3 regions of the Abyssisolibacter fermentans genome follow, and region 2 is predicted to be linked to each of the others. Evidence: riboswitches for the same ligand, from Rfam matches in the RefSeq annotation. Region 2 holds a riboswitch; each other region holds the start of a gene.
The links. Region 2 has a riboswitch for thiamine pyrophosphate ahead of purF (amidophosphoribosyltransferase). Riboswitches for the same ligand answer to the same signal wherever they lie in the genome.
Positions count from the first base shown of each region.

Region 1: another riboswitch for thiamine pyrophosphate. It lies ahead of thiT (energy-coupled thiamine transporter ThiT); the one in region 2 lies ahead of purF (amidophosphoribosyltransferase).
Region 3: another riboswitch for thiamine pyrophosphate. It lies ahead of thiM (hydroxyethylthiazole kinase); the one in region 2 lies ahead of purF (amidophosphoribosyltransferase).

Region 1 is NZ_LOHE01000051.1:50,426-54,260, reverse strand. Features, by position in the region: gene AYC61_RS08375 (metal ABC transporter permease) at 1-661, shown strand, start outside; gene AYC61_RS08370 (exodeoxyribonuclease III) at 959-1,717, shown strand; TPP riboswitch at 1,841-1,939, shown strand; gene thiT (energy-coupled thiamine transporter ThiT) at 2,126-2,797, shown strand.
Region 2 is NZ_LOHE01000037.1:156,412-160,246, reverse strand. Features, by position in the region: gene AYC61_RS04355 (glucose-1-phosphate thymidylyltransferase) at 1-424, opposite strand, end outside; gene rfbB (dTDP-glucose 4,6-dehydratase) at 494-1,495, opposite strand; TPP riboswitch at 1,794-1,904, shown strand; gene purF (amidophosphoribosyltransferase) at 2,034-3,386, shown strand; gene thiC (phosphomethylpyrimidine synthase ThiC) at 3,407-3,835, shown strand, end outside.
Region 3 is NZ_LOHE01000024.1:21,980-25,814, forward strand. Features, by position in the region: gene AYC61_RS01305 (sigma 54-interacting transcriptional regulator) at 1-1,117, opposite strand, end outside; TPP riboswitch at 1,350-1,460, shown strand; gene thiM (hydroxyethylthiazole kinase) at 1,631-2,449, shown strand; gene thiE (thiamine phosphate synthase) at 2,442-3,068, shown strand; gene AYC61_RS01320 (heme ABC transporter ATP-binding protein) at 3,123-3,835, opposite strand, start outside.

The sequences.
Region 1 (3,835 bases), on a different contig from region 2:
GCTAGGAATAGAACCAATCATTCCCGGGATTATTTTTTCCATACTATCAGCTTTGGGAATTATAGGGATAAAGCGTTTATCTAATACTAAAAGTGACACCCTTATAAATATGTTTTGGGCAGGGGGTATGTCACTTGGAATTTTATTTATTAATCTGACACAAGGATATCCTCCTGATATGACGTCATATTTGTTTGGCGATATTTTAACAGTGTCTAAACTGTACGTTAAAATTTTGATTGTTTTAAGTTTTTTTATTTTATTTATTATTAGTAGTATGTTTACATATTGGAAGGCTTATCTTTTTGATGAAGAGCATCTAAGAGTAATGGGTATAAATATTCTAAACTTAGAGATTTTTTTGATGATAATTATTGCAATTAGCATTGTTTTAATGATTAAAGTAGTAGGAATTATATTAGTCATTGCATTACTTACAATTCCACCAGCTATTGCAAAACTATTCACAAAAAATTTAAAAAGTATGATGATTTTTTCAATTTTTATAGGTGTCTTTTTATGTTACTTAGGTCTTTATTTATCATACATTTTTAATATACCTTCAGGTGCAACAATTATATTAGTATCTATAGCACTCTATTTATGTTTATTAGGATATAAACGTGTAAGAACTCATCATTATTCAGACATATATGGATAACTAAGGTATTATTAATATATAAGCCTATTATAATACATTAATAGGCTTGCTTGATGTAACTTATCTTGTTAACCTCTTAATATTATTAATAATATTTAACCCAAATTATAAATAAATACTTTTAATCAATGAAGCTCATTCTTCGAATGAGCTAATAAAAGTTTAATAGTTTTCAAAATCAGTGTGTGTACTATATAATTTTGACTAAGTGTTATATAATAAATTCGAAGTAATTTGGACTAAATATAGCTGTTTATAGAATTAATAATTTAATGTTATACAATTTTGGAGGTAAATATGAAATTAATATCATGGAACGTAAATGGTCTTAGAGCTTGCATTAAAAAAGGATTTTTAGATTATTTTAATAAAGTGAATGCAGATATTTTTTGCATACAAGAAACAAAACTTCAAGAAGGGCAAATAGATTTAGAATTAACGGATTATCATCAATATTGGAATTATGCTGTCAAAAAAGGCTACTCTGGTACTGCAATATTTACAAAAGAAAAACCTATTTCAGTTTCATATGGAATGGGAAAAGAAGAGCACGACAAAGAGGGACGAGTTATAACTTTAGAATTTAGTGATTTTTATTTAGTAAATGTATATACTCCTAATTCAAAAAGAGAACTATTAAGGCTTGAATACAGGCAGTTATGGGAGGATGATTTTAAAGATTATCTTAAAAAATTAGATAACTGTAAACCTGTGATTCTATGTGGAGATTTAAACGTAGCACATAATGAGATTGATTTAAAAAGTCCTAAGACAAATCGTAGGAATGCTGGATTTACAGATGAAGAGAGAAATAAACTATCAAAGCTACTTGAAGTTGGTTTTATTGACAGCTTTAGATATTTTTATCCAGATAAAAAAGGTGCTTATTCATGGTGGTCCTATATGCGTAAGGCAAGAGAAAAAAATACGGGCTGGAGGATAGATTATTTTATCGTATCAGAGAAGTTAAAGGATTTAATGAAGGATGCCGTTATTCATTTCGATGTCATGGGGAGTGATCATTGCCCTGTTTTACTTGATATAAGCATAGATTAAATATTTGATTTAATAATTTTAATTATGTTAACTCATTAGTATGTGGATTGGGAAATGACAATAACAATATTTTTCGATACTTGACAAATAAAAAAAAAAGGTGTACATTATGTATGAAATAATATATTAAGCTAGGGGAGCCATTTGGCTGAGATAGTTTTTAACTGACCCTTATAACCTGATACGGATAATGCCGTTGTAGGGAAGCATTGCATGATTATAACAAGGCGCAAGATGCCCCCCCACATTATATAGGTAGCTCGGATATCGATTAGACCTAACAAATAGGCGGTGTGCAATCTTGTGTGTTGAAACGGTGTATTGCAATTACTACGTAATTGCTTCCGTTGTTATAAAGGTATATTTTCAGTCAATAATCTTCCTGGGTTAAAAAAGGAGGATTTTTTTATGTTCAAACAATTTCAAGAAGCACTTAATAGTGGGCAATTACAGGATATAATAGCTTCAACAGTAGGACAAATATTAATAGCTTTAATTGCTGTAATATTACTAATTGTTGTTTTAGCTATTGGAGGTAAATCAAATAAGATGAAAACAAAAGAATTGGTTTATTGTTCAATGGCAATAGCTATTGCAATGGTTTTATCACAAATTAAACTGGTAAAACTCCCACAAGGAGGTTCTATTACGCCGTTTAGTATGTTGTTTATTGTACTTATTGGCTATTGGTTTGGTGTTACAAAAGGTATTATTTGTGGTGTAGCGTATGGGTTCTTTCAATTAGCTATTGGAGGATGGGTAGTTCACCCAATACAATTATTACTAGATTATCCACTAGCTTTTGGTGCACTTGGTTTAGCTGGTGTTTTTAAAAATTCATCTAATGGTCTTTTAAAAGGTTTAGTGCTAGGTGCTGGGGGAAGATTTTTCTTTCATTTTATAACTGGAATTGTTTTTTTCGCAAGCTATGCTAAAGAGGTAGGCTTTGACACAGTTCCATATTCATTTGCATATAATATTTCTTACATAGCTGGTGAAGTGTTTTTAACAATACTTATTTTAATTATTCCTGCTGTTGGTTCTGCTATGAATCAAATTAAAGCTAGGGCAACTGCATAGCGGTTTTTTATATTAGATGTTATTTTAGGGGTATATGATAAATGTATACCCTTATTTTATTTAATTAGAGAACTTAAATTTAGATTTGATGTTAATTGTCAAATCTCCATCTTCCATCTAGCTTAATACACACCTTATTAACACATCATCTATAATAATTACAAGTATTGCTATTAAAATAGAGATAATAAATACCAATAATGTTAATCCCAGATTTTCATAAAATTCAAATATTCTACTAGAGCCTTTTGGTTATAAAGTATCATTAAATTTTTGACATATCAACTTCGTATGCTCTTCCAATCTACTGAAATCTTCTAATTCAGAATTATACAGTACACTATTTAAAGATATATGAATAATCAAGGTTAAAGAAATTTTTAGTAATTTTTTTTGAGTTTTATTAGGTATTGAGATTTTCTCAGTTACAATGCTTGTATTTTTCAAATAATTGCATTAGATAAACTTGACAATTTTTCAACAAAATAATATATATTTCATTAATTTCATATATTTAATTAAATTTAATAATTATTACAATTTCTTAATAAATTTGTTTTTATAGTCTATCTATGAGTTAATGAATGTATTTTTATTACAAAAAAGTAATTATAATAAGTCTTTTTTTAAACAATAAACCATTATTCAGCAATAAAAATATAAATATTTATACAATTTTTAAAATAAAACATTTTCAAAGAAACATCAAAAAACTACAATGTTCAATTAAGGGGAAAATACAAAAAAATAGAAAAATACCATATATTATAAAATAATATAATTTGTTTTACAAAATACGATCAAGAAAGAATAGAAAAAATTATAAAAAAATGTAAAATTATAAACAAAATACATATAAAACAAAGTATTGTAATAAAATATGTAAAATTTGGGATAAACAATACTGCGTGATATACTAATATAAGTAAATTAATATAAAATGATTTGAATAAAAATACTATTAATACTTGAAATTTAACTAAAAAAATATTTGGTAAAGCATTCTACCAAAATTCAAATTTATATTTGATTAAAAAG
Region 2 (3,835 bases):
CAAATCTCATAGGATTATCCACTTGCTTTAACAAAAGATTACAATTACTATTATTTAATTTGAACTCATTTATAAGCAATTTAATATCTAAATCATAAAGATTATCTCCTAAAATCATTATAAAATCATCATCTTTTATAAACTCCCTAGATGATGATACTGCGTTTGCTAGACCAATGGGCTTTTCTTGTTTTATATATTCAAGTTTTATTTTTTCAGTTTCATATTTCTTCAAACTTTCTTTAAACAGTTCCATATTATCATTGACTAATATCCCTATTTCATTTATATCAGCTTTTATTAAAGAATCTATTATATAAAATAGCAAAGGCTTATTTACTAATGGTATTAATTGTTTTGGTAATGAAAATGTTATAGGAAATAACCTAGAACCAATTCCACCACAAAGTATTAGAGCTTTCATTTTATTACCTCTCCTCTCTATATACAGTAAATCAAGAATTGTAAATTAATGTATTGATTCTTTAACCTGTCATCTACTTGAATTATTCTGTTTCATGTACAGTTTTCTATATGCTATTTCCCACCAATGCTTATTTTCAACATACCAATCTACAGTATCTTTCAAACCTTTTTCAAATTCATATTTGGGGCTCCACCCTAGATGTTTAACTATTTTTTTATTATCTATAGCATACCTTATATCGTGTCCAGGTCTATCTTCAATAAAATTTATTAGACTATAAGATTTTTTTAATATATTTAATATAAACTTTACTACTTCTAAATTACTTTTCTCATTAATTGCTCCTATATTATATATCTCTCCTACTTTACCATGATGTATAACAGCATCAACAGCTCTACAATGATCTACCACATGAATCCAATCTCTAATATTTTCCCCATTGCCATACACAGGTAGATACTCATTATTTATTGCCTTAATAATCATTAATGGAATCAATTTTTCAGGAAATTGATAGGGACCATAATTATTAGTACATCTTGTTATAACTGCTGGTAAACCAAAACTTTTATAATATGATAGAGCTAAAAAATCAGCACTAGCCTTACTAGCTGAATATGGACTGCTTGGATTTACTGGTGATTTTTCCGTAAATAAACCTTTTTCTCCTAATGATCCATAGACTTCATCAGTTGAAATTTGAATAAATTTATCTACATTATAATTTTTAGCTTCATTTAACAGCACCTGTGTACCCAAAATATTTGTTTTTACAAAAATTTGTGAATTATTAATACTTCTATCAACATGAGATTCAGCTGCAAAATTTATAATACAATTAACTCCTGTTTCCAATATTTTTTTTACAAGATTTATATCATTAATAGAACCTTTAATAAATTTATATCTATAATTATCTTCAATATTTATTAAATTGTTAACATTACCTGCATAAGTAAGATTATCTAAATTTATAATCTTATAATTTTTATATTTATTTAGAAAGTAACGTATGAAATTACTACCAATAAAACCAGCACCACCTGTAATTAAAAAATTTGTCAAAACAATCACCTGCCATCTACTGTTAACATAAAAATTGAATGTAAAATTACTTATAATATATATTATTAAATGATTTATAAATTGTTAATTACTATTTTAAAACCATTCGTTTGATTTAAAAATAGTAATACTGCCCTGCAACTTTGTTATTTTTCTTCTACAGATATGCCGCAATAGTAATTTAATAAAACCCGAATCATTTTTAGATTTAGTTAACATTTAGCATATAATTTAAAATTATAGATTGATTTCAAGATTTTTATATGTTATTATTTAAATGCACGATAAAAACTAAATATTTGAGAGCTAGGGGGGTTGGATAGGCCAGCTGAGATAAAGAACCTTTTAATTCTTTGACCCTTAACCTGATCTGGATAATACCAGCGTAGGAAAGCAAAATATATTTATTAATGATTATTAAGCATAAATCCTGTACTGGATTTGTGCTTTTTCTATTTTAAGTACAATTCTAATAGTACCCCTTCCTCTAGCTTTTCAATTTTTTCTTTATTTATGACATATGATTGGAGCCGTTAATATGATAAAACTAACTAAGCTAAAAGAAGAATGCGGAGTAATAGGTATTTATTCCACAGCTGCCGTTAATTTTAGGTCATTAATCTATACTGCTATGATGTCTCTTCAGCATAGAGGTGAAGACAGTGCAGGTGTTTCAATTAGTTCTTATGGCACCATAAAAAACTACAAATCTATTGGAAACACAAATGACTTATTTAATAAAATTAATGATCTTTCTTTAAAAGGTACCTCATGTATATCTCACGTAAGATATACTACTTTTGGAGATAATGTGATTGATAATGCTCAACCCATAAGTTCTGATGAAAATACATTGTCCATTGCTCATAATGGTAATATATATAATAGTCAACAATTGAAAAAGAAACTAATGGATAATGGCATAAAATTTAATACTACTAGTGATACTGAAGTAATTCTTAATTTATTTAAATGCAATAAACAACTTAATTTAAAAAATAGAATAATAGAATCTGTTAAAAGACTAAAAGGTGCATTTGCAATAGTTATGCTAATTAATGATAAACTTGTTGGTATAAGAGATCCATATGGAATAAGACCTCTTTTTTTAGGTAAACTTAATTCTAGCTACATACTCTCTTCTGAAACCTGTACCTTTAATGTTATAGGAGCAAACTATATACGTGAAATAAAAGCTGGTGAAATAGTTATAATTGATAATAATGATATACAATCTATAAATTATGCACATAAAAATCCAGCATTATGTGCATTTGAATACATCTATTTCTCAAGAACTGATAGTATGTTAAACAATAAAAATTTATATGAAGTAAGAGAAAATTTAGGTAAATGTCTTGCTAGTAAATATCATATTGAAGCTGATGTTGTAATAGGTGTTCCAGATTCTGGAGTACCTTCAGCTATAGGATATGCCCATGCATCAGGTATTACCTATAAATTAGGATTCACAAAAAATAATTATGTTGGTAGAACATTTATAAAACCAACTCAGCTTAAAAGACAAAAAGATTTAAATATAAAACTAAATATTATCAAAGAAGCTGTCATAGATAAAAAAGTTATAGTTGTAGATGATTCCATTGTTAGAGGCACTACAAGCAAAGCTATTGTAAGATCATTAAAAAAGGCAGGCGCAAAAGAAGTGCATTTATTAATTAGCTCTCCTAAAATAGATTACACCTGCAATTTAGGAGTAAATATTTCTACCAAAGAAGAGCTGTTGTCATACAAGAAGTGTATAAATGAAATGAAAGCCTTTTTAGATGTAAATACCTTAGGCTTTTTAGATATACATGATTTATATAAAACTTTTGAAACTAAAAGTATTTGTACAGGATGTTTTAATGGTATATATCCTAAACAATAAAATTTAAGGAGATGAATTTAATGAATTATACAACTCAAATGGATGCTGCAAAAAAAGGGATTTTAACTGAGCAAATGAAAGCTGTAGCAAAAAAAGAAAATATGGATACAGCTAAACTAATGGAGTTAGTTGCTAAGGGTAGAATAGCTATTCCTGCAAACAAAAACCATAAAAATTTAGAAGCTGAAGGAGTAGGCGAAGGATTACGCACAAAAATCAATGTAAATCTTGGAATTTCAAAAGATGCAAATGATATTGATTTAGAATTAGAAAAAGCTAAAGTAGCTATCGAGTTAAAAGCTGAATCCATAATGGATTTGAGTAATTTTGGTAAAACTAGAAAGTTTCGAAAAGAACTAATAGATATGTCTACAGCAATGATAGGTACTGTACCTGTATATGATGCTTTAGGCTTTTATGACAAAGAGTTAAAGGATATCAAAGCTTCA
Region 3 (3,835 bases), on a different contig from region 2:
CTAACAAATCCTTTGGTATGGCGCTACAGTTAATAGGAATAAAATTACCTCTACGTTCACTTTCACAATGTATAGCTTGGGCAAACACTTCTTTCCCAGTACCACTTTCTCCTGTCAATAATATAGTAATACTAGCCTTAGATATACTTTTGCAAAATCTAACTTTTTCTCTAAAATTAACATCATTACCGACTATCTTATCAAAAGTCATCTTGTCCTTATTTATATTATCAAATTCTTCTTTTAAAGCTTCTAAATCACTTTGAGTTTGATTTAATAATCTTGATGTTTTTGTTATTTCTGTTATATCTCTATCACAGCTAATACCACCTATTAGTTTTCCATCTTTATATAATGGTCTAGCACTTATTATATTGAAACAATTTTCTCTAGATTCATTATATATATTTTCAAATGTTTTTTCTTCTTTTATTACTCTAGGTAATAAAGCATTAGGGAACACTTCATATATGGGTTTATTAATAATATCTACTTTTTTTATATTGTGCATTATTTCTGCACTTGCATTCCAATAACGAACAATACTATCTGTATCTACTACACATACAGCATCATTTACAACATCTACAATTTTATTTAGAAGTGTGCAAGTATACATAAGGCTTTCATCATACAACCTTTGTATTTGTTTCTGAGTTAATATACCTATTACCTCTTTATCTTCATACACTAGAACATATTCTGGATTAAATTTTGAGATAGTGTTTATTACATCACCTATTTCTCGTCTACAACTAACACAACAAAAAAAATTATTAGATTTTTTCCAATTTTCTACATATTCTGTTAATTCTATATTTTTTAGGGTTAGCCTAAGAATATCCTTTGATGTCAATACAGCTTTAGGTATATCTTTATTGTTAGCTTTTTCTACAATTACTGCAATATTTATATCGTCATCTACAAATTTATTCATAACATTGGAAGTATTGTTACTATATATCTTTAAAAACGATGTACTCATTACACTAGATATATTTGTATGGTTAAGTCTTATTTCATTAAATCCCATTGAATCACCCCACAATATTATTATTACATTATTCTCTACTATTGTATATTTTTCCTTCAATAATACTATTAAATATTCCCACATACAATATAAAGCCCATATTTCAAGGCTTCAACACTTAAATAAATTTGTCGAATTTATTAATTTTTATTAACTATATATATTTTTTTATAATAATAAGCCCTAATTATTCATACAATTTCGAATATTTTACTGTATAATTCTGCTTATTGTTTTCTTTGCTTTATTGTGTTAACATATGTATGACAATTAAATAATTACCCTGATTATTCATATAACTTTGAATAATCTAGGTTTCAATAACTAGGGGAGCTAGAAAGGCTGGCTGAGAAAAAGACCCAACAAAGTCTTTGACCCTTAACCTGATCTGGGTAATGCCAGCGTAGGAGAGCTATTTGGTATAAAAAAGCATGAGTCCTTTAATCAGGTCTTATGCTTTTTATAGAGAAACCGAATATTGATTTTGAGTCGGGATGAAAATCTGTAATTTATGTATGTAGCTCACTCCTACAAAGATTGAGTAAGGTTTCACATTATACGCTACAATTTTTGTACAATATTATTAGGAGGAAAAATATGAATACTAATTATCTTAAAGCATGTTCTGATTTACTAAAAAATATTAATACTAAAAAGCCACTTGTACTTCACTTAACAAATTTTGTTACTATTAATGATTGTGCTAATATGACCTTAGCAATAGGAGCTTCTCCAATTATGAGTTTTGAAGTTTCTGAAGCAGAGGAATTATTAAGCATGTCATCTGCATTGGTACTAAACATAGGGACTTCCACAAAAGAATCTATAAATAATATGCTATTGGTAGGTAAAATTGCAAACAAATTGAATGTTCCAATTGTTTTAGATCCAGTAGGTGCTGGCGCCACAACTTTTAGAACTAACTCTGTACAAAAACTATTAAATGAACTTTACATATCCGTTATTAAAGGAAATTTAGGAGAGATAAAAGCAATAAGCGGTTTGGAAACTAAGATGAAAGGTGTAGACTCTATTGATAACGATAATAACAAAGAAACCATTGCCAAAAACCTTGCAAATAAATATAAGAATGTAATTGTTATTTCTGGTAAAGAAGATGTAGTGAGTGATGGCAGAAACACAATGATAATCAAAAATGGTCATCCCATGTTATCTGATGTTACTGGAACTGGTTGTATGACAGCATCACTCATAGGTGCATTTTGTGGTGTTACAGATGATTATCTTTTGGCAGCTACATCAGGTATTTTATCTATGAGTTTAGCTGGAGAATATGCTTTTAAAAGCTTAAAAGAAAGTGATGGTATCGGATCTTTTAAAGTAAAAATCTTTGATGGAATTTCAAATATGAATGAAAATATATTAAGGGGTGGTAATATTGAACTCTATAAATAAAGTTAATTATAAACTCTATTTAGTTACTGATAGTAACATTATTGGTGATAGAAATTTGGTAGAATGCGTAAGAGATGCAATAATCGGAGGTGTTTCTGTAGTTCAACTTAGAGAAAAAAATATTTCTACTAGAGATTTTTATCAAACAGCTTTAGCACTAAAAGAATTAACAGATTATTATAATGTCCCACTTATAATAAATGATAGATTAGATATAGCTCTTGCTGTTGATGCAGCAGGTCTACATATAGGACAAAGTGACCTTCCAGCTATTGAAGCTAGAAAATTACTAGGTAAAGATAAAATACTAGGTGTCTCTGTATCAAATATTGAACAAGCTCAAAAAGCTAAAATTCAAGGGGCTGACTATATAGGTGTTGGAGCAATTTTCCCAACTAATTCCAAAGGCGATGCAAAAAATCTAAACATAGATATATTGACTAATATTAGAAATTCTGTTGATATACCAATTGTAGCTATAGGCGGCATCAACGAAAATAATATAGAACTATTAAATAATACCAAGATAAATGGAGTTGCAGTTATTTCTGCAATACTAGGTAACGAAGATATTATAAAAGCTTCAAATAATTTATATTATAAATGTAAATTTCTATAAGCAAAACTATTAAAAATATGGGTGTTTCAAAAACATTTGAAACACCCTTCTATATCAATTAATTTTAGGTATAATATATGTCATATTTTGTTCTTTATTCTTTATGAGCTCTACTCCTATGTCATATATTTTTTTAATGTTTTTCTCTGTCAAAACCCTTTCTGGTTTATCATATGCCTGTATTTTACCATCTTGCATTAAAATAATATTATCACAATATTTTGCTGCTAAATTAATATCATGTATAGTAACTATAATAGTTAAATTATTTTCTAAATTTAATTTCTTACATAAATTCAACAAATTAATTTGGTGTTTTATATCTAAATGAGAAATAGGCTCATCTAATAACAATATTTCTGGCTCTTGAGCTAAAGCTCTTGCTAACATAACTCTTTGCCTTTCTCCACCACTTATTTGAAGTATTTTTTTATCTCTAAACTTCCATGTTTCAGTTTTTTTCATGCATTCTTCTACCACATCATAATCTCTTTTTATTTCTGATGAATATCTTTTTTGATATGGCATTCTACCCATCAATACAATATCATGAACAGTAAAGTCAAAGCTAATTACATCAAATTGATGGACTACTGCCATCCTTTTAGCTAAACTTTTACAGCTTATTTTACCGATTTCTTCTTTCCCAAGAAATATTTTACCATCATATGGCTTTAATAGATTACATAAATTTTTTAATAAAGTAGTCTTCCCACATCCATTTGGTCCTAATATTCCTAAAAAATCTCCCTTATCAACCGAAAAAC